4 regions of the Bradyrhizobium sp. MOS001 genome follow, and region 2 is predicted to be linked to each of the others. Evidence: riboswitches for the same ligand, from Rfam matches in the RefSeq annotation. Region 2 holds a riboswitch; each other region holds the start of a gene.
The links. Region 2 has a riboswitch for cobalamin ahead of CT676_RS02680 (ribonucleoside-diphosphate reductase subunit alpha). Riboswitches for the same ligand answer to the same signal wherever they lie in the genome.

Region 1: another riboswitch for cobalamin. It lies ahead of CT676_RS28470 (DUF1636 domain-containing protein); the one in region 2 lies ahead of CT676_RS02680 (ribonucleoside-diphosphate reductase subunit alpha).
Region 3: another riboswitch for cobalamin. It lies ahead of CT676_RS44355 (TonB-dependent receptor); the one in region 2 lies ahead of CT676_RS02680 (ribonucleoside-diphosphate reductase subunit alpha).
Region 4: another riboswitch for cobalamin. It lies ahead of CT676_RS15150 (TonB-dependent receptor); the one in region 2 lies ahead of CT676_RS02680 (ribonucleoside-diphosphate reductase subunit alpha).

Annotation. Positions count from the first base shown of each region.
Region 1 covers NZ_SPVJ01000029.1:66,087-70,294, forward strand. Annotated here, with positions in the region: gene cobN (cobaltochelatase subunit CobN) at 1-990, opposite strand, end outside; gene cobW (cobalamin biosynthesis protein CobW) at 990-2,039, opposite strand; gene CT676_RS28470 (DUF1636 domain-containing protein) at 2,036-2,410, opposite strand; cobalamin riboswitch at 2,506-2,728, opposite strand; gene cobO (cob(I)yrinic acid a,c-diamide adenosyltransferase) at 2,769-3,404, shown strand; gene CT676_RS28480 (cobyric acid synthase) at 3,428-4,208, shown strand, end outside.
Region 2 covers NZ_SPVJ01000001.1:555,941-560,148, reverse strand. Annotated here, with positions in the region: gene CT676_RS45100 (TonB-dependent receptor) at 1-105, shown strand, start outside; gene CT676_RS02690 (hypothetical protein) at 123-1,133, shown strand; gene CT676_RS02685 (hypothetical protein) at 1,195-1,773, shown strand; cobalamin riboswitch at 1,887-2,105, shown strand; partial or broken gene CT676_RS02680 (ribonucleoside-diphosphate reductase subunit alpha) at 2,227-4,208, shown strand, end outside.
Region 3 covers NZ_SPVJ01000029.1:50,203-54,410, forward strand. Annotated here, with positions in the region: gene CT676_RS44355 (TonB-dependent receptor) at 1-1,488, opposite strand, end outside; cobalamin riboswitch at 1,603-1,805, opposite strand; gene CT676_RS28390 (histidine phosphatase family protein) at 1,877-2,449, shown strand; gene cobT (nicotinate-nucleotide--dimethylbenzimidazole phosphoribosyltransferase) at 2,456-3,508, opposite strand; gene cobF (precorrin-6A synthase (deacetylating)) at 3,519-4,208, opposite strand, start outside.
Region 4 covers NZ_SPVJ01000009.1:45,784-49,991, forward strand. Annotated here, with positions in the region: gene CT676_RS15135 (efflux RND transporter periplasmic adaptor subunit) at 1-520, opposite strand, end outside; gene CT676_RS15140 (FixH family protein) at 605-997, opposite strand; gene CT676_RS15145 (hypothetical protein) at 1,100-1,465, opposite strand; cobalamin riboswitch at 1,697-1,905, shown strand; gene CT676_RS15150 (TonB-dependent receptor) at 2,105-4,208, shown strand, end outside.

The DNA of each region.
Region 1 (4,208 bases), on a different contig from region 2:
CGATTTGAAACTCACCACGCCCGCGAACAGGCGGCCGTCGACCTCCGGCAGCACCACATGCATCGCGAGATCGCCGGGCGACAGGCCGCGCAGCGACTCCGCCCAGTCTTCGCGCCGTGCCGATGAGAGCGCGACCTGGAAGACGGGACATGATGCAGCATCGAACGGTGTCGTGCCGTCGTCGCCCATCGCCGAGAACGCCGTCGCGTTGACGATCGCGGCCGGAGGATTCGTCGCGAAATAGGTCCGCAGCCAGTCCGCAACGCCCGGAGCCTTCAGCGAGGTGACGAACGCGCCGTACGCGTCAAAGCCGCGCTCGCGCAGCGCCGCGATCAGGGCGTCGACCGGCCCGGTATCCGCGGCGGTGAGATAGGAACGATAGAAGGTCACGAACGCGAGCGGCTTTCCCTCGCCTGCCATCGGCGCAGCAATGACGCCACGCGCGGGATCGTAAAAGCCCATCTCAGGCAGGTTCATCTCGCCGACGACCGGGCCTGCGTAAAGGCCCGAGGCCAACGCGAGCTGCGCGATCGCGGCCTGGGCTGCAACAGGACCGCCGGTGTCGCAGAGCACCTTGAGCCGGCGCAGCGTCGAAACCGGCAGGGTCGAGTAGGCATCGAGCCGCGTGTCGTCGCGGCCGTCGGCCGGCAGCACGGCCAGCACGATGTTGCGGTTCTTCGCAAGCTGCTGCAGGGCCGCGAGCCCGTACGGCCAATAGGACTCACCGCCGATCAGGCGCACCAGGATGCCGCGCGCCTGCGACAGCGTGCGCTCGATATAGGTGTCGACCGACAACGGATGACGCAGCTCCGCGAGATTGGCGAGCCGCAGCGACGGCAGGCTGTTACGGCCGCGCCGCCAGCCGGCCGCGAACGCGGCAAGGTCGGAATCCGAGTACGAGAGCACCACGAGATCGGCCGGGTCCTGGCCGATGTCCCTTGGCGTCGCGGTCTCCTCGAGACCGCGGCTCTCGCGGAAGACGACGTGCATCAGATACCAGATCCTGAAAGCCCAAGTCCGACCTTGATCGCGGCCTCGTCGATATCGCCGTGCTCGCCGATCACGACAAGCTTCGACTGCCTGAGAGCTGCGCCCCAGGGCTTGTCGAACTGGTGGCGCACGCGCTCGCCGACCGCTTGCAGCAACAGGCGCATCGGCTTGCCCGCGACCGCGATATAGCCCTTGACGCGCAGCACGTTCTGCTCGCGCGAAAGACGCTGCACCGACGCGACCAGTGCGTCGATGTCGCTGATTTCAGGAAGATCGATCACAACGGAGGCGAAATCGTCGTGCTCGTGATCCTCCTCGCCGTCGTGATGCGAGGGGCGCGCGGCGAGATCGTTCTCTGCGGCGGCGCCAAGGCCGAGGATGACACGCGCATCGATCGCGCCATCGGTGACGGATAGCATCGGCACGCGGCGCGGCATCTCGGCGGTAATGGCGGCCTTGGCGGCTTCGATCCCTGCGGCCCCCGCAAGATCGGCCTTGGTCAGCAGCACGATGTCGGCGCAGGCGATCTGGTCCTCGAACACTTCCGACAGCGGCGTCTCGTGATCGAGATTTCCATCCGCTGCGCGCTGCGCTTCCACGGCAGCCGGGTCCGGCGCAAAACGGCCGGCGGCAACAGCCTCGGCATCGGCCAGCGCGATCACGCCGTCGACCGTGATCCGCGAGCGGATCTCCGGCCAGTCGAACGCCTTCAGCAGCGGCTTCGGCAGCGCCAGGCCCGAGGTCTCGATCAGGATGTGATCGGGCCGCACCGGCCGCGCCAAGAGCTTTTCCATGGTCGGAATGAAATCGTCCGCAACGGTGCAGCAGATGCAGCCATTGGCGAGCTCGACGATGTTCTCCTCCGGGCAATTCGCATCGGCGCAGGATTTCAGGATCTCGCCGTCGACACCCTCGCTGCCGAACTCGTTGACCAGCACGGCGAGCTTCTTGCCGTCAGGGTTTGCGAGCAGATGCTGGATCAGCGTGGTCTTGCCGGAGCCGAGAAAACCCGTGACCACCGTCACAGGGACTTTTGCGAGCGAGTTCATTCGGCGGCCTCCGGCAACACGGCAATGGGGGGAATGCGGGCAAGCGACTGCTTGCGGAAGATTTCGGGACGGCTGCGCCAGGGCACGAGGCCGTCGGGCGCGGCGGCATAGGCCGCAGCACCCGCGACCACGTCGCTCGCATGGGCCTCTGACAGACGGCCATAGACATAGGACCAGCGGCCGGGCGCGCTGAGCGCAACCGAGCAACCCTGGCTGCATGCCGACAGGCATTCGACGGGAACCACATTGACGCCCTCGGGCACGCCGGCGTCGAGGATCGCACCATGCAGGCGCTTGCCGGGCGTCGTCTCACCCTCGTCGAGCGTCTGGCCGGCACGGCAGGTAATACAGACGTGAAGTGTGACGGTCATCGCCTCTTCCAGGATAAACAGCGGGAGGCGAAGAGGCACACGGACCATTCCCCCGAAGGTCCGTTTCCCCGTCGCGGAACACCCCGTCCGCCGGTCCAAAACTCGTCCGCGCTGGCAGGTCTCCCGGCTTGCGGAGCAGGGCTTTTGGCCCTTCGATCCCCGCCTTCCCGATCCCCTGGGGGATCAGTGGCTTCGGGCATCTCTCCGGTCACGGTCGCGGGGGCGGCTGCAGTTTGGAGCCGAATCTTGTCGATTCGGACCCTATCGCATTCCCTCTTCGCCTGTCATAGGACAGGAACCAACGCCGGGCCACCATTTGCCCCCGGCCGCCTCTTGTCAAGCCGAAGGACCCTGTCAGATGACGCCTGAACCGGATACCCAAACGGCCGAGGAAACCGACGCCCGCCACGCCGCGAAAATGGCGAAAATCAAGGTCGCCCGCGACAAGATCATGGCGACCAAGAGCGGCGAAAAGGGCCTCATCATCGTCCACACCGGCGCCGGCAAGGGCAAGTCCACCTCCGCCTTCGGCATGATCGTCCGCTGTGTCGCCCATGGCTTCCCCTGCGCGGTCGTGCAGTTCATCAAGGGCGCCTGGGACACCGGCGAACGGCGCCTGCTCACCGGCCATTTCGGCGAGCTCTGCCAGTTCCATGCGATGGGCCAAGGGTTCACCTGGGAGACGCAGGACCGCGCCCGCGACATCGCCGCAGCACAGGCCGGCTGGGCGAAGGCCAAGGAGCTGATCTCAGATTCCAATCTGCGCATGGTCGTGCTCGACGAGATCAACATCGCGCTGCGCTACGACTATCTCGACATCGCCGAGGTCGTCGACTTTCTGAAAACGCACAAACCGCCGATGACGCATGTCGTGCTCACCGGGCGCAACGCCAAGGACGAGCTGATCGAGATCGCCGATCTCGTCACCGAGATGACGCTGGTCAAGCACCCCTTCCGCTCCGGCATCAAGGCGCAAGCCGGCGTCGAGTTCTGACGACGCCAGATTCTGAAAACACCATGGCGCGCGCATTGATGATCCAGGGGGCCGGCTCGGACGTGGGCAAGTCGCTCATCGTCGCCGGCCTCGCGCGCGCCTTCACGCGGCGCGGCCTGCGCGTGCTGCCCTTCAAGCCGCAGAACATGTCGAACAACGCGGCCGTCACCGTCGACGGCGGCGAGATCGGTCGCGCCCAGGCGCTGCAGGCGCTGGCCGCCGGCGTCGAGCCGCACACCGACATGAACCCGGTGCTGCTGAAGCCGGAGACCGATGTCGGCGCACAAATCATCGTCCAGGGAAAGCGCATCGCGACCGCGCGGGCGCGTGAATATGCGGCGATGAAACCGTCGCTGATGGGCGCGGTGCTGGAAAGCTTCGAGCGGCTGAAAGCGCGCGCCGATCTGGTGCTGGTCGAAGGCGCCGGCAGCCCGGCCGAGGTCAACCTGCGCAAGGCCGACATCGCCAATATGGGCTTTGCACGCAAGGCCGACGTGCCGGTCGTGCTGGTCGGCGACATCGACCGCGGCGGCGTCATCGCCCAGCTCGTCGGCATCAAGACGGTGATCAACCCCGACGATGCCGCGATGATCGAGGGTTTCGTCATCAACAAGTTCCGCGGCGACCCCTCGCTGTTCGACGACGGCTACAAGCTGATCGAGCAGAAGACCGCGTGGCGCGGCCTTGGCGTGCTGCCCTGGTTCGCGCGCGCCGGCGAGCTGCCAGCCGAGGATGCGCTGGGGCTGAGCGACGCGCGCAAGCCGGGCCAGTGCAAGATCGCCTGCCTCGCGCTGTCGCGGATCG
Region 2 (4,208 bases):
GTCGATAATCTCGCCAATGTGCACTATCAAAATCCGACCGGCTTTCTGCAGCCGGGACTGGGCGTCTATGGCGGCATTCGCCTGGCGAATTACGACGTCAGATAGCGAGAGAGAGAAGCCTCATGACGACGGCCGATCCGCTCATGGACCTGATCGCAAGCCAGCTTGCCGACGCTGAGGCCGGCTGGAGCGTCGGCACGTTCGGTGCCATTGCCGAGTTCACACGCGAGCCCGGTGAGGCCTTCGATATGGAGCAGTCTCGCAACGGGATCAGCGCCGTGACGCAGAAGGGTGGGATACGCGTTGTCTCCCACCCGGATCTGCGCCTGATCGCATCGGAATCGCCGACCACGGAGAGCTGGAGCCACCGCATCGCGCTGTGTCTTCCGCATGAAGCCAGCGCCATGAGTGGTCGTACCGTGCTGACCGAGCTCGGTCCGGATATCGAGGCGCTCCTGACGAGGGATCGCAGCGGCATCCTGTTCGACCTTGGCCTCGGAACGTTGCAGGTCGACGCCTGCATCCGTGTCAGCGATGCCGATGCCGTCGCCGCGCTCAGGAGCCGCACGGGCCAATCCGTGTTCGCGCCCGAAAGCGACGCCATGCGGATCATTCTGGCCGCCAATCCGCACCGCGTCTTCATCAGCCGCATCGGGCGCGCCGAGGTATTCCAGCCGATCCCGCCGCCGGGCGGGCAAAGCCCTGACGGCCCGCACACCCACGTCTCGCCAAAGCTGCTTGCGCATCGCCGCACCCATGCCGCCACCGAGCCGCTGCCTGAGGGGTGGATCCCCTGCGCGCATCTCTATCCGGCCCATCCGCTCCGCGATCAGCTCGGCCGCAAGCGCGCTTTTCGGCCGGATCATCACGCAGCCTTCCAGGCGCTGCTCGAACTCTATGGGCTGCCGGAGCTGACGGCGTGCAAGAGGGCCGTGGTCGAGGCGGTCGCGAAGGGGCGGGGATCTGAGACGGCGACGCTTCCGCCCGATCGCACGGCGCGCGCCACCGTTCGCGTGGCCTTGCGCCAATTGGCGGCCAAGGAGCCGCACACCGTGACACTCGCCGCCTGGCTTGCCGCCTACGACCGGCGCGATCCAGCCGAGACTGAAGATCCCATGGAGGCTCTTCACTGAGTCAGACGTGATGCCGCGTTCCAGCAAAATTGTGCTACAAATCCCACAAGGAGATCGTTCCATGACTGTCACCATCCTGCCGCCCCACGCCGACCGTTTCCGCCTTCATCCGGTCGCGTCGCGCATCGCGCCGATGTTCTGCTTTGCACTGCTGACGGTGTCATGCGCGCTCGCGAGCTTCGCGCTTGCCTGCGCGACGCCGTTTGCGGCGTTCGCCGTCGTCGCCGCCGCGATGCTGCCGATGCGTCCGGCGCTGCTCGTCGTCACCGGCGCCTGGCTCGTGAACCAGACCATCGGCTTTGGCGTGCTGCACTATCCCATCGATGGCAGCACCATCGCCTGGGGCTTTGTCATCGGTGCTGCCGCGTTGCTGTCGACGGCAGCGGCATCGACCGTTCTCCGCCTGCTGCCGCAGGGCCGCACGCCGCTGATGCTGGCCATCGCGCTCGTCGCCGCCTACGCCGCCTATGAGCTCGCGCTGCTTGCCGCGACGCCGTTCCTTGGCGGAGAGGGCGCGTTCACTGCGGCCATCGTGACGCGCATCGGGCTGACCAGCGCCGTCTGGCTCGCCGGCCTCGTCGCCGCCTGCGAGATCGTCCGCCTGGTCGATCCGTTCGGGCGCGCGATGCGGAACGCGTAATGCTGGATGTGCGTCATCCCAAGGGTTGCGCGAGCCAGGCGGGAACTCCCGCATTCCACAGGGAACACCGCTTCCGGCCCGCAACGAATCGTTGACACCCGGCTGCATATGTCACCACATGTGGGCGTCACGGTTCCGCTGGATCGCAAGATTTAGTGGCTAAGAGGGAAGCCGGTGAACCGCGCGAGAGCGCGGAATTCCGGCGCTGCCCCCGCAACTGTCAGCAGCGAGCTGCTTCCGAACAATCGTCACTGGTGCCTTTCGCGCCGGGAAGACGGGAAGTGGGCGACGACCTGCGAGCCAGGAGACCTGCCGCGACGATCTGAACGTCCACGGGCGGGGTGTCCGGCGGTCGCTTGCACGCACCGCCCGGCAACTCTGCCGCCGGCGTTTCTGCAGCGTCCTTCCTTACAGCCCCGTTCAAACACAACGCGCGCATCACGGGGCCCTTTGATGTCACTCAACCTGCACGACGCGGACACCGCTTCCGCACCCATCGTTCATTTGCGTCCACAATCGCTTGCGCCTGCTTCGAGCGAGCCGGCCATGCAGATCATCCGTCGCAACGGCAAGGTCTCGCCGTTCGATTCCGCGAAGATCGCGGTCGCCATGACCAAGGCGTTTCTTGCGGTCGAAGGCACCAGTGCGGTCGCCTCGCGCCGCGTCCATGAGAGCGTGGAGCAGCTGACGGCCGAAGTCGTCGCTGCGTTGATGCGGCGGGCAGGCGAGGGACGCACCTTCCATATCGAGGATGTGCAGGACCAGGTCGAGCTCGCCTTGATGCGGAGCGAGCACCACAAGGTCGCACGCGCCTATGTGCTGTACCGCGAGGAGCGGTCGCGCCAGCGCGCCGAGGAGGCGGCCGCGGAAGCGACGCCCGCTGTCGCGCCGGCACTTCATGTCACGCTCGCCGACGGTTCGCGCGTTGGTCTCGACACCAAGCGGCTTGCGCTGATTATCGGCGAAGCCTGCGCCGGTCTCGACGGCGTCTCCGCGGCACCCGTGCTCACCGAGACCACCCGCAATCTCTACGACGGCATCAGCCAGGACGAACTGGCGCTGGCCTCGATCATGGCCGCACGCACGCTGGTCGAGCAGGAGCCGAATTATGCTTATGTCAGTGCGCGCCTGCTGCTGGACAAGCTCCGCGGCGAGGTGCTGTCCTATGTCCATGCCGGGCCGACCTTCGCCTCGCAGGCCGATATGGCTGTGCGCTATGCCGAATATTACCCGGCCTACGTGAAGACCGGCATCGTTGCCGAACTGCTCGATCCTGAACTGGCCCGCTTCGACCTCGGCCGGATCGCGGCTGCACTCAAGCCCGAGCGCGACCTGAACTTCCAGTTCCTCGGCCTCCAGACGCTGTACGACCGCTACTTCCTGCACGTCCGCGGCAAGCGGATCGAACTGCCGCAAGCTTTCTTCATGCGCGTCGCGATGGGTCTTGCGGTGCGCGAGATCGACCGAGAGGCCAGGGCGATCGAGTTCTACGATCTGCTGTCATCGTTCGACTTCATGGCCTCGACGCCGACGCTGTTCAATTCGGGTACGCTGCGTCCGCAATTGTCGTCCTGTTTTCTCACGACAGTCTCGGACGACCTCGACGGCATCTTCAAGTCGATCAAGGACAACGCACTGCTGGCAAAATATTCCGGCGGCCTCGGCAACGACTGGACGCCGGTCCGTGGGCTCGGCGCCCACATCAAGGGCACCAACGGCGAGAGCCAGGGCATCATCCCGTTCCTGAAGGTTGCCAACGACACCGCGATTGCCGTCAACCAGGGCGGCAAGCGCAAGGGCGCGGTCTGCGCCTATCTGGAGACCTGACACGTCGACATCGAGGAATTCCTCGACCTGCGCAAGAACACCGGCGACGACCGCCGTCGTACCCACGACATGAACACCGCCAATTGGGTGCCGGACCTGTTCATGCAGCGCGTCGATGCCGATGGCGAATGGACGCTGTTTTCGCCCGACGAGACGCCCGATTTGCACGATCTATACGGCGGGGCGTTCAAGACGGCTTACGAGGCCTATGAGGCCAAGGCGAAAGCCGGCGGCATGCGCGTCTTCAAGACCGTGCGCGCGAGCGACCTCTGGCGTCGCATGCTGACCATGCTGTTCGAGACCGGTCATCCCTGGATCACCTTCAAGGACCCCTGCAACCTGCGTTCGCCGCAGCGGCACGTTGGCGTGATCCACTCGTCGAACCTCTGCACCGAGATCACGCTGAACACCTCCGCCGACGAGGTCGCGGTCTGCAATCTCGGCTCCATCAACATGCTCAACCATGTCGGGCCTGATGGTGTCGACCAGGCCAAGCTGAAGCGGACGGTGACCACCGCCGTCCGGATGCTCGACAACGTCATCGACATCAATTTCTACACCATCCCGGAGGCGCGTCGCTCCAACATGCGTCATCGTCCCGTCGGGCT
Region 3 (4,208 bases), on a different contig from region 2:
CGACAGCGCCTCGTTGTCGATGCGCGCGGTCTGCTGCTGCGTCGTGAGCAGGCCGTAAAGGCCACGGTCGGGATTGACGAGCGAGACGTAATCGTCCGGGAAGTTGGCCGCGCCTGGCCTGACGAAATCGAGATAGCTGGACGAAAGTGTCGTGACCAGGCGGTTGTCGAAGCCTGCGATATTAGCGTCCCAAATCAGGTCGGTAATGTTGCCGACAAGGCGTTGGCTATGTGCAACATAGAAGCGCTCGCGATCGACCATGTTCGAGTTGGGCAGGCCCGTACTGGCATTGAAAGCCTCGATCTCGTTGTTGAACCAGGTACGCTCCGCGCCATAGGCATAGGCTTGGCTCTTCAGCGTCAGGTCAGGCGCCAGCTTCAGTTCGAAGCCGCCGCGCAGCCACACCTCTTGTGCCACGTTGCGGTTGTCGAGAACGTTGTAATTGGTGTTGAAGGTACGATCGTCGATCGTGATCGCACCGAGATTCGTTTTGTTGAAGTTCGAGACGTAATTGCCCGAAACAATGCCGCTCGTCGCATGCGAGCCGCTGAAGGCGATCGGTACCAGCGGTGCGCCCCAATAGGCCTTCGAGCGATCTTCCCGGTACTCGATCGCGCCCCAGATCTTGAGGCTGTCGGAGATGCGGTAATTGAGCTGGCCAGACACATCCAACGTCTTGGTATTGGTGTCGTCGGCAAAGCCATTGAGCGAGGCGCGGCTGATGTCGAAGCGGTAGTCGAGCCCCTGCACGTTGGTGCTGCCGCCCGAGCCGTAATGGACGCCGAACGAGTTGAGCGAGTCCCAGGAAAAGTCAGCTTCATTCCGGATCGGTCCGGTGTGTGGCTGCTTCGTGATCAAGTTGATTGCGCCACCGGCGGCACCTTCGCCCGACATCAGCGAGGCCGGACCTTTCAAAAATTCCACGGCTGCGAGATTGGCCGTATCCGTGATCCGCGAGGTCATGTTCTGCGGACCGATCTTGATGCCGTTGTAGAGCATGTTGATCTGGCTGTTGGTGAAGCCACGCATGGAGAAAGCCGCGGGCTCGGCCGGATTGTCGCCGGAGGTGACACCGACCGCGCCCTGCGCAACCTCCGACACGGTGCGATAGCCCTGCTCCCGCATGGTCTCGGCCGAGATGACTTCGACGGTCGCGGGTGTCTCCTGCACGGTCAGGCCGAGGCGCGAGGCGCTCTCGGCAACCACATTGGTGTTGAGCGGCGTCTGCGCCGCCGCGGTCGGCACGACGGGCTTGGCCGCGGCCGATGCGGCCGCTGGCCTGCGCGATGCCGCGCGGCGTGGGCTCTGCGCGTCCCGGGCCGCCGGCTTTGCCGGTTTGCGGGATTGGGCGGGCGACACCTCGACCGGCGGCAGCGGCTCGCGGGCCTGCTGCGCCAGCGCTGCGGGCAGATCGGCGACTGCAAATGAAGTAAGCGCGGCGGAAGCGAGCAGGAAGCAACGCGGTCGTACAAGACGAATGGAAGACACAGTTCGGGACCTCGGTATGACGTCAGTGGCACGTCACAGCGAACCAGGTCCCACCTCCGGCCTTTGAGCCTTCCGATGAAGCCGAATGTCTGTACTCCCCGACCGACATCTTCGCGTGTGACCACGGCTGACGGCAGGTCTCCTGGCTCGCGGGTCAGTACCTTGCATCGCCTTCCCGGGACCGAGATACCCAGTGGCTCGTGACGCAAGATTCGCCGCTTACAGTTGCGGGGGCAGCCGCGGCATTGGGGACAAAATCCCCGCACCGCATTCCCTTTTCATCCCCACTCGGGGAAACCGTCAAAGCCATCTAGGATTACCGACAAGACAGAGTCAATGTGCCGCTGCGACGTTATTACCACAGCGACCAACTTCCTTGGAGATAGGCATGGAAGGCGAGACCTTCCTCTGGCTGATACGGCATGCGCCCGTCGACGGCGTCAAAGGGACGATCCACGCGGCCGACGCGCCCGCCGATCTCGGCGATCGCGTGCAACTGGAGGCGTTGCGGCAGAGGCTTCCGCCAGATGCTGCGAGCTTGGTGAGCCCGGCGCGACGTACGGTTGAGACGGCGCGCGCGCTGGGACTCGAACCCGCGTTGGTGCCCGAATTTGGCGAGCAGGATTTTGGCGACTGGACCGGCCGGCGGCATGACGAACTCGCTGCGACCGGCGGGGAGACCTATGCGCAGTTCTGGAGCGATCCGGCGCACGGTCGGCCGCCGGGCGGCGAAAGTTTTGAGGATCAGGTCGCGCGTGTCCGGCTGGGTCTCGCGCAAATCGGCGCCGGCTCGGCAACGCTCGTCGTTCACTCCGGCACCATCCGCGCCGCGCTCTGCATTGCGCTGGATCTGACACCACAAGCGGCCCTGCGCTTCGTGATCGATCCGTTGTCACTGACCCGGATCGACCGGCTCGCCACCGGCTGGCGCGTCGTCGCGGTCAATCAGCGCGCGGCTTGAGCTAGATCAGGCCGGGCGATCCGGCACGTTGGCCTGCGCGAAGGTCGCCATGCCGTTGTGAAGGCTGCACGCGAGCCGCACCAGCGGCAGCGCGATGGCCGCCCCCGATCCTTCGCCGAGCCTGAGATCGAGGCTGATCAACGGCTGCACGTTCAGCGCACGCAGCACCAGCCGATGTCCCTGCTCCGCCGATTGATGCGACGGCAGCAGGAATGGCTGGCACGACGGGTTCAGCCGCACCGCCGCCAGCGCTGCCACGGATACGATGAAGCCATCGATCAACACGGGAATGCGGGCTTGCGCAGCAGCAATGATGGCGCCGCAAATCGCCGCGATCTCGAGGCCGCCGACCGCGCACAGAATTTGTTCCGGCGAAGCGCCCGCAACGCCGTAACGCGCGATCGCAGCGTCGATCACGCGCGCCTTGTGCGCGCGGCCGGCCGCGTCGACGCCGGTACCGCAGCCCGCGATCTCCTCGGCACTGATGCCGAGCAGGCTCGCCGCAATCGCCGCCGACGTCGTGGTATTGCCGATGCCCATCTCGCCGAAGATCAGGAGATCGGGCCTGCTGGCTTCTGCGCGCGCGACTGCGCGCTGACCGGCTTCGAAGGCGAATGCCAGCTCCGTGGGGGGGAGCGCTGCTTCCACGCTGAAGTCGCGCGTGCCGCTGCGCGGCTTGTCAGTGACGATTCCTGCCATCTCCTCCTGCGCCAGCGTACCGGCGTCGACGACCTCAAGGTTTGAGCCAAGCTCACGCGCCAGCACCGAGATCGCGGCACCGCCCGAGGCAAAATTCGCCATCATCGCGATGGTCACTCCTTGCGGATAGGCCGACACGCCCTGCGCGACGATGCCGTGATCGCCGGCGAAGACGATGATCGGCACTCGCGCGGCGCGCGGCTGCTCGGTCGCCTGGAGGCCCGCAAGCTCGACCGCAAGCTGCTCCAGCCGGCCGAGCGCGCCGGCCGGTTTTGTGAGTTGCGCCTGACGCGCGAGCGCCGCCTCGCGGTGGACAGCGGAGACATCGGGGCATTTCCGGGTGACCCATTCAGGGAGCATGCTGCCTCGCTTACGGCCGGCGCTTGAGAATGTAGCTGTCCATGATCCAGCCATGCCGTTCGCGCGCATCCTGTCGCGCGGCGACGATGTGCGGGGCGATCTCGGCCAGAACGCCCGACATGACGATCTGATCGGGCATGCCGAGATAGGCGCCCCACCAGATGTGCAGCCCCGCAGGATCGAGCGACTGGAACGCCGTGCCGCCGTCGAGCATCACCACCACGGTATCGACGCCCTGCGGCCAGCCACCCTCGCGCAAGCGGCGCCCCGTCGTGACGAGGAAGGGCTCGCCGATGTCGTTGAGCGGCAGCGCATGCGCCGCGCACAGCGCCTGGATCGAAGTGATGCCGGGCACGACGTCGATATCAGGCAAGGGATCGAGCCGCCGCGCAATGCGCAGCGACGAATCATACAGTGAGGGATCGCCCCAGATCAGCAGCGCGACTTTGCCATCATCACCGAGATGGCTGGCGATCGTCTGCGACCAGGCCGCGGCCACGGCCTCGTGCCAATCGTCCACGCCCTTGTGATAATCCGCTTCACCGGCATCGCGCACGGGAAGATCGAACTCGGCAATGCGTGTCGTTTGATTGGTGAGCACATCCGCGCAGATCGTCCGCCTGAGATCTGCGAGATCGGACTTCGCCGTCCCCTTGCGCGGGATCAGGATGAGATCGGCCGCGTTGATGGCTTGAACGGC
Region 4 (4,208 bases), on a different contig from region 2:
GTTCATCGAGCTGGATCGTGCCGGGCGCCTTCACCGAGACCCGGATCGGGCGCCGCGCGACGGGCTCGGACTTCACGCCCGCGCGCTGGATCTTGCCGGGCGACAGCTTCACCGTGCCGTCGTCGGTGTCGTCGCCTTCGTAAACGGCGACATAGTCCATCCCCATCGGATCCTTCTTTGGGACGGGCGACGTGTCGGGCAGCCCCATCGGATTGCGGTAGTAGAGGATTTTTCGCGGCGAAGCCGCTTGCGCCTTCGGTAGCGCCGGCGCGACGGCCGCTCCATCGTCGTCGTAGACCGGCACATAGTCCCGCCCGCGGTCGTCCTTCTTCTGACCCGCAGACCAGAGCGGCGCACCGCTTGGATCGCGGTAGTAAAGCGGCGTTCGCTCCGCGCCAGCCGCAGCCGATGATATGTCGGCCTCAGCGAGCCAGCCCGCACCGTTCGAATGCCAGTAGTAGCCGGCCAGGACCAGGCCACCGCCCAGCGCAAGAGCCGTCAGGAGACGCAGCGTTTTCATATGGTGTATCCGCGCGCCCGGGAGCGCGCGTCCGTGTGAAGGAAAAAGGGGAATGTCGGGCGCCGCCGGGCAGCGCCCGAACGCTCACTTGACCGCCGTGACGATCACCTTGCCGGTGACGGTCTCCGGTTCGCCCTGCACCTTCACGGACAGCGTCATCTGGTAGCGTCCAGCCATCGGCAGGTCCGTCTTGAAGGCGTACACACCCGGCTCCCTGGACGGCAGCGGCGCGACCGCCGATTCCATCTCGGCCATCCCGTCCGGGGCCATGTCGAGGCGGCTTTTGAAGATGACTGCGTCCGGTATCGGCTTGCCGGTCTGCTTGTTCGTCAGGCGAACGGCGAGCGTGACGTCTTCGCCCTTCTTCATCTGCGGAGTGACGGGCTCGAAGGCGTAGTCGCCCGCGCCCGCCATCGCGGCGGAAGCGGCAAGCGAAAGGGTGGCGGCGAGAGCCGCGGTGCTGATTTTGGAAAGCATTGTCCTGTCCTCATGAATTGATCTTTCGCCGTGGCGCGTGAAGCGCGCACGTCAGTCGTCGTCGCGAGCAGGCACGCCGCTCGCGTCTCGGGCTTTGCGAGATCAGATTCGAGGAGGTCGGAAAGGAGGACTGCCGCCGCGGAAGGAAACGACCTGATCCGGGGGAATAGCCATCGTGCTGGCCATGACGGCGAGACGTTCGAACGCCACGGGCCTGACATCACCGAGCGCGATGATCCCACCGACGCAGCAGAAGCCCATCCCGCACTTGTAGCCGCCGCTATGGGAGCCCGTTCCCTTCATGTCGGGACAACAATCGTCCATCGACATGTCGGCGTCGCCGCTCATGTGCATGGCCGTCTGCATGCCATCCGACGACATTGCGAGGTTCGCCGCGGACGCGCCAACCGGCAGCATCGCCAAGGATATGGCGATGGCGACTGCCAGGATGGTACGGACGAACTGCATCAATATCGACTTACCTTGTCGGGCCGGAACTCGGCCTCAGTAGCATACTCGGACACCAAAGGCAGTTATTGATCGTGGTCAAGCGTTCGTTACCCAGGCTCGTCCGGAGGCCGGGTTGGACGTTTCGACGCGGTCCTTCGGACTATCGTGCAAAACAGCAACACAAGGCCACCATCGACCGACCGGCCCGTCCAGCAGCCCGCGCGGATGTTGACGCGCTCATCCCCTGATGCCAGTTTCGTGATCGGTAGTGTCCGCAAGGACTCTTCAAGGGAATGCGGTGCGTCCACCTCAGTGGGCAATTCCGCGGCTGCCCCCGCAACTGTAGGCGGATAGCCGACGACCAAACGAACCACTGGAGCCCCGCTTGGGCCTCTGGGAAGGTGGTCGAAGGCGATGACCCGCGAGCCAGGAAACCTGCTACCAGCCATGGTCACGCGCGAACGCATTGGGCGGGGTGCCCTGATGTCGGACAAGTAGCCGGTGCATCCGCCGCCTGGGGCGAAGGTGGATGACTAAGGCAACCGCGGTGACGGTTTGTTTGCGTCGCCGCAGAGCGTTGTCGTGCAAAATCTTCATTTCCGTGCTGGCGCAAGGCCAGCGTTATCGCGTGCTTTCCTGATTACTCTGCTCTCGTCGGTGTCCTTGTCGTCCGCGGCGCTCGCGCAAAGCGCGGCGCAGGACAACCGCTCCCGGGAGGTCGGCCCGGTGATCGTGTCGCCGCCTGCGCCGCGACAGGCTCCTGCCGTCAGCCCCGGCACTCAGAAGCAGCGCGCGGCCCGGCGCGCCGCGGGACGCAATCGTGGCGCCCCTGCTGTCGCCGTTCCGGCCGCGCAAGCTCCGAGCGGGCCGGTACAGACGCCGCTCAATACGGCAGCCGTCACCGACGTCGGCTCCCGGCTCGGCATCACGGCGCGCGAGATGCCGGCGACCGTCGAGGTCATCGGTCAACAGACGATGCAGAACCTGGGCATCCGGACCACGACCGACGTCGCCAAGGCTGCAGTCGGCGTCACCGGCGGCGATGCGCCCGGCGCGCCCGCCATCTTCTCGATGCGTGGCTTTTCCGGCGACCAGATCTCCACGCTCTACAACGGAATCCCGATCGGGCCGTCGACCATGACCGGCCGTCCCATGGACGTGGCTGGTCTCCAGCAGGTCGAGATCATCAAGGGACCGGACTCGCTGGTGGCGGGCCTCGGTGCGACCGGCGGCGCCATCAACTACGTGAACAAGGCGCCGCACACCGGACCAATCGTCAACGACGCCTTCACTTCCTACGATTCCTTCAACGGCTATCGCGCCGGTTACGGATCGGGCGGCAGCACGCTGATCAACGGCCTCGACTACCGCTTCGACATCAGCCATTTCAACAACAAGGGCTTTATCGACGACACCTATTCGAAGCTCAGCAACGTCTCGGGCCAGCTGAACTATCGCGTCAACGAGAACCTGAGGATCTGGGGCGCGACCGAATACAGGCAGGACAACGACCGCTTCTACTGGGGGACGCCGCTGGTGCCGGCGAACGCGCCGGGCATCGTGCCGACGTATGGCGTCGTCTCCGGCCTCTGGAGCAACTATTACCTCGGCGGCGGCACGCCGGTCCCGGTCACCATCGACGCGCGCACGCTGACCACGAACTACAACGTGCTCGACAATCACAGCGGCGCCAACGAGCTCTGGCTGCGCAGCGGCTTTCAATGGGACATCACCAACAACATCTCGCTGAAGAGCCTGGTCTATGGCTATGACGCCCACCGGCACTGGTTCAACAACGAGATCTCGTCGTTTGACCAGACCGTAGGCAATTTCGCAGGCGCGCAGAGCATCTACCGCGAGCGCCTGGCGCTCGATCACGCGCAGCGGCTCTACGGCAACATCACCGACCTCACCGTCAATTCCAATCTCGGCGGAATGGACAATCGCTTCGTCGCCACCGTGGCGGCGAGCAGCAACCAGTTCAACGTCTCGCAGGACACGCTGTTCTTCAATGACTACGTCGACCTCCTCAATCCGGACCGCGGCCTCTACGGCCCGCGCAGCGACGAGAAGATCTACACCCATCTCGACACCGCCTCGCTGTCGTTCGAGGACCGGCTCAAGCTGACCTCGACCTTTGCGCTGATCGGCGGCATCCGTTTTGAGAATATCGAGCTGTCGCGGACCCGCTTCGACGAGAATGGCCTCCTGAAAGCCAACTATCCTTTCTCGAAGACGTTCAATCCGGTCACCGGACGCATCGGCTACACCTGGGACATCGCGCCCGGCGTGATGCTTTACAGCCAGTACGCGACGGCAGCCGACCCGACGGTGGCGAACATCTTCATCCTCAGGCCCACGACGCCGCTGCTGCTCACGACGTCGCGGACCTACGAGACCGGCGTGAAGCTGCTGTCGGCCGACAGGCGCGCGGAGGCCACGTTCTCGGCCTTCGACATCGAGCGCAAGAACGTCTACGTCCCCGAAAGCGGCATCCTCTTCAACGTCGCCGGCAAGATGGCCTCCAAGGGCGTCGAGATCGCCGCCGCGGTCAATCCGGTCGCGGGCCTGAAACTATGGGGCAACGTCGCCTTCGTGCAGTCGCGCTTCATCGACTTCACCTATGTCGACGGCAATGGCGACTTCCAGTCCTATTCGGGCAAGACGCCGCCCAACGTTCCCAACTTCATCGCCAACGCCGGCGCCTCCTATCGCTTCGACACGAAGCTGCCGGTCGAGATCGGCGGCCTCGTCCGTCACG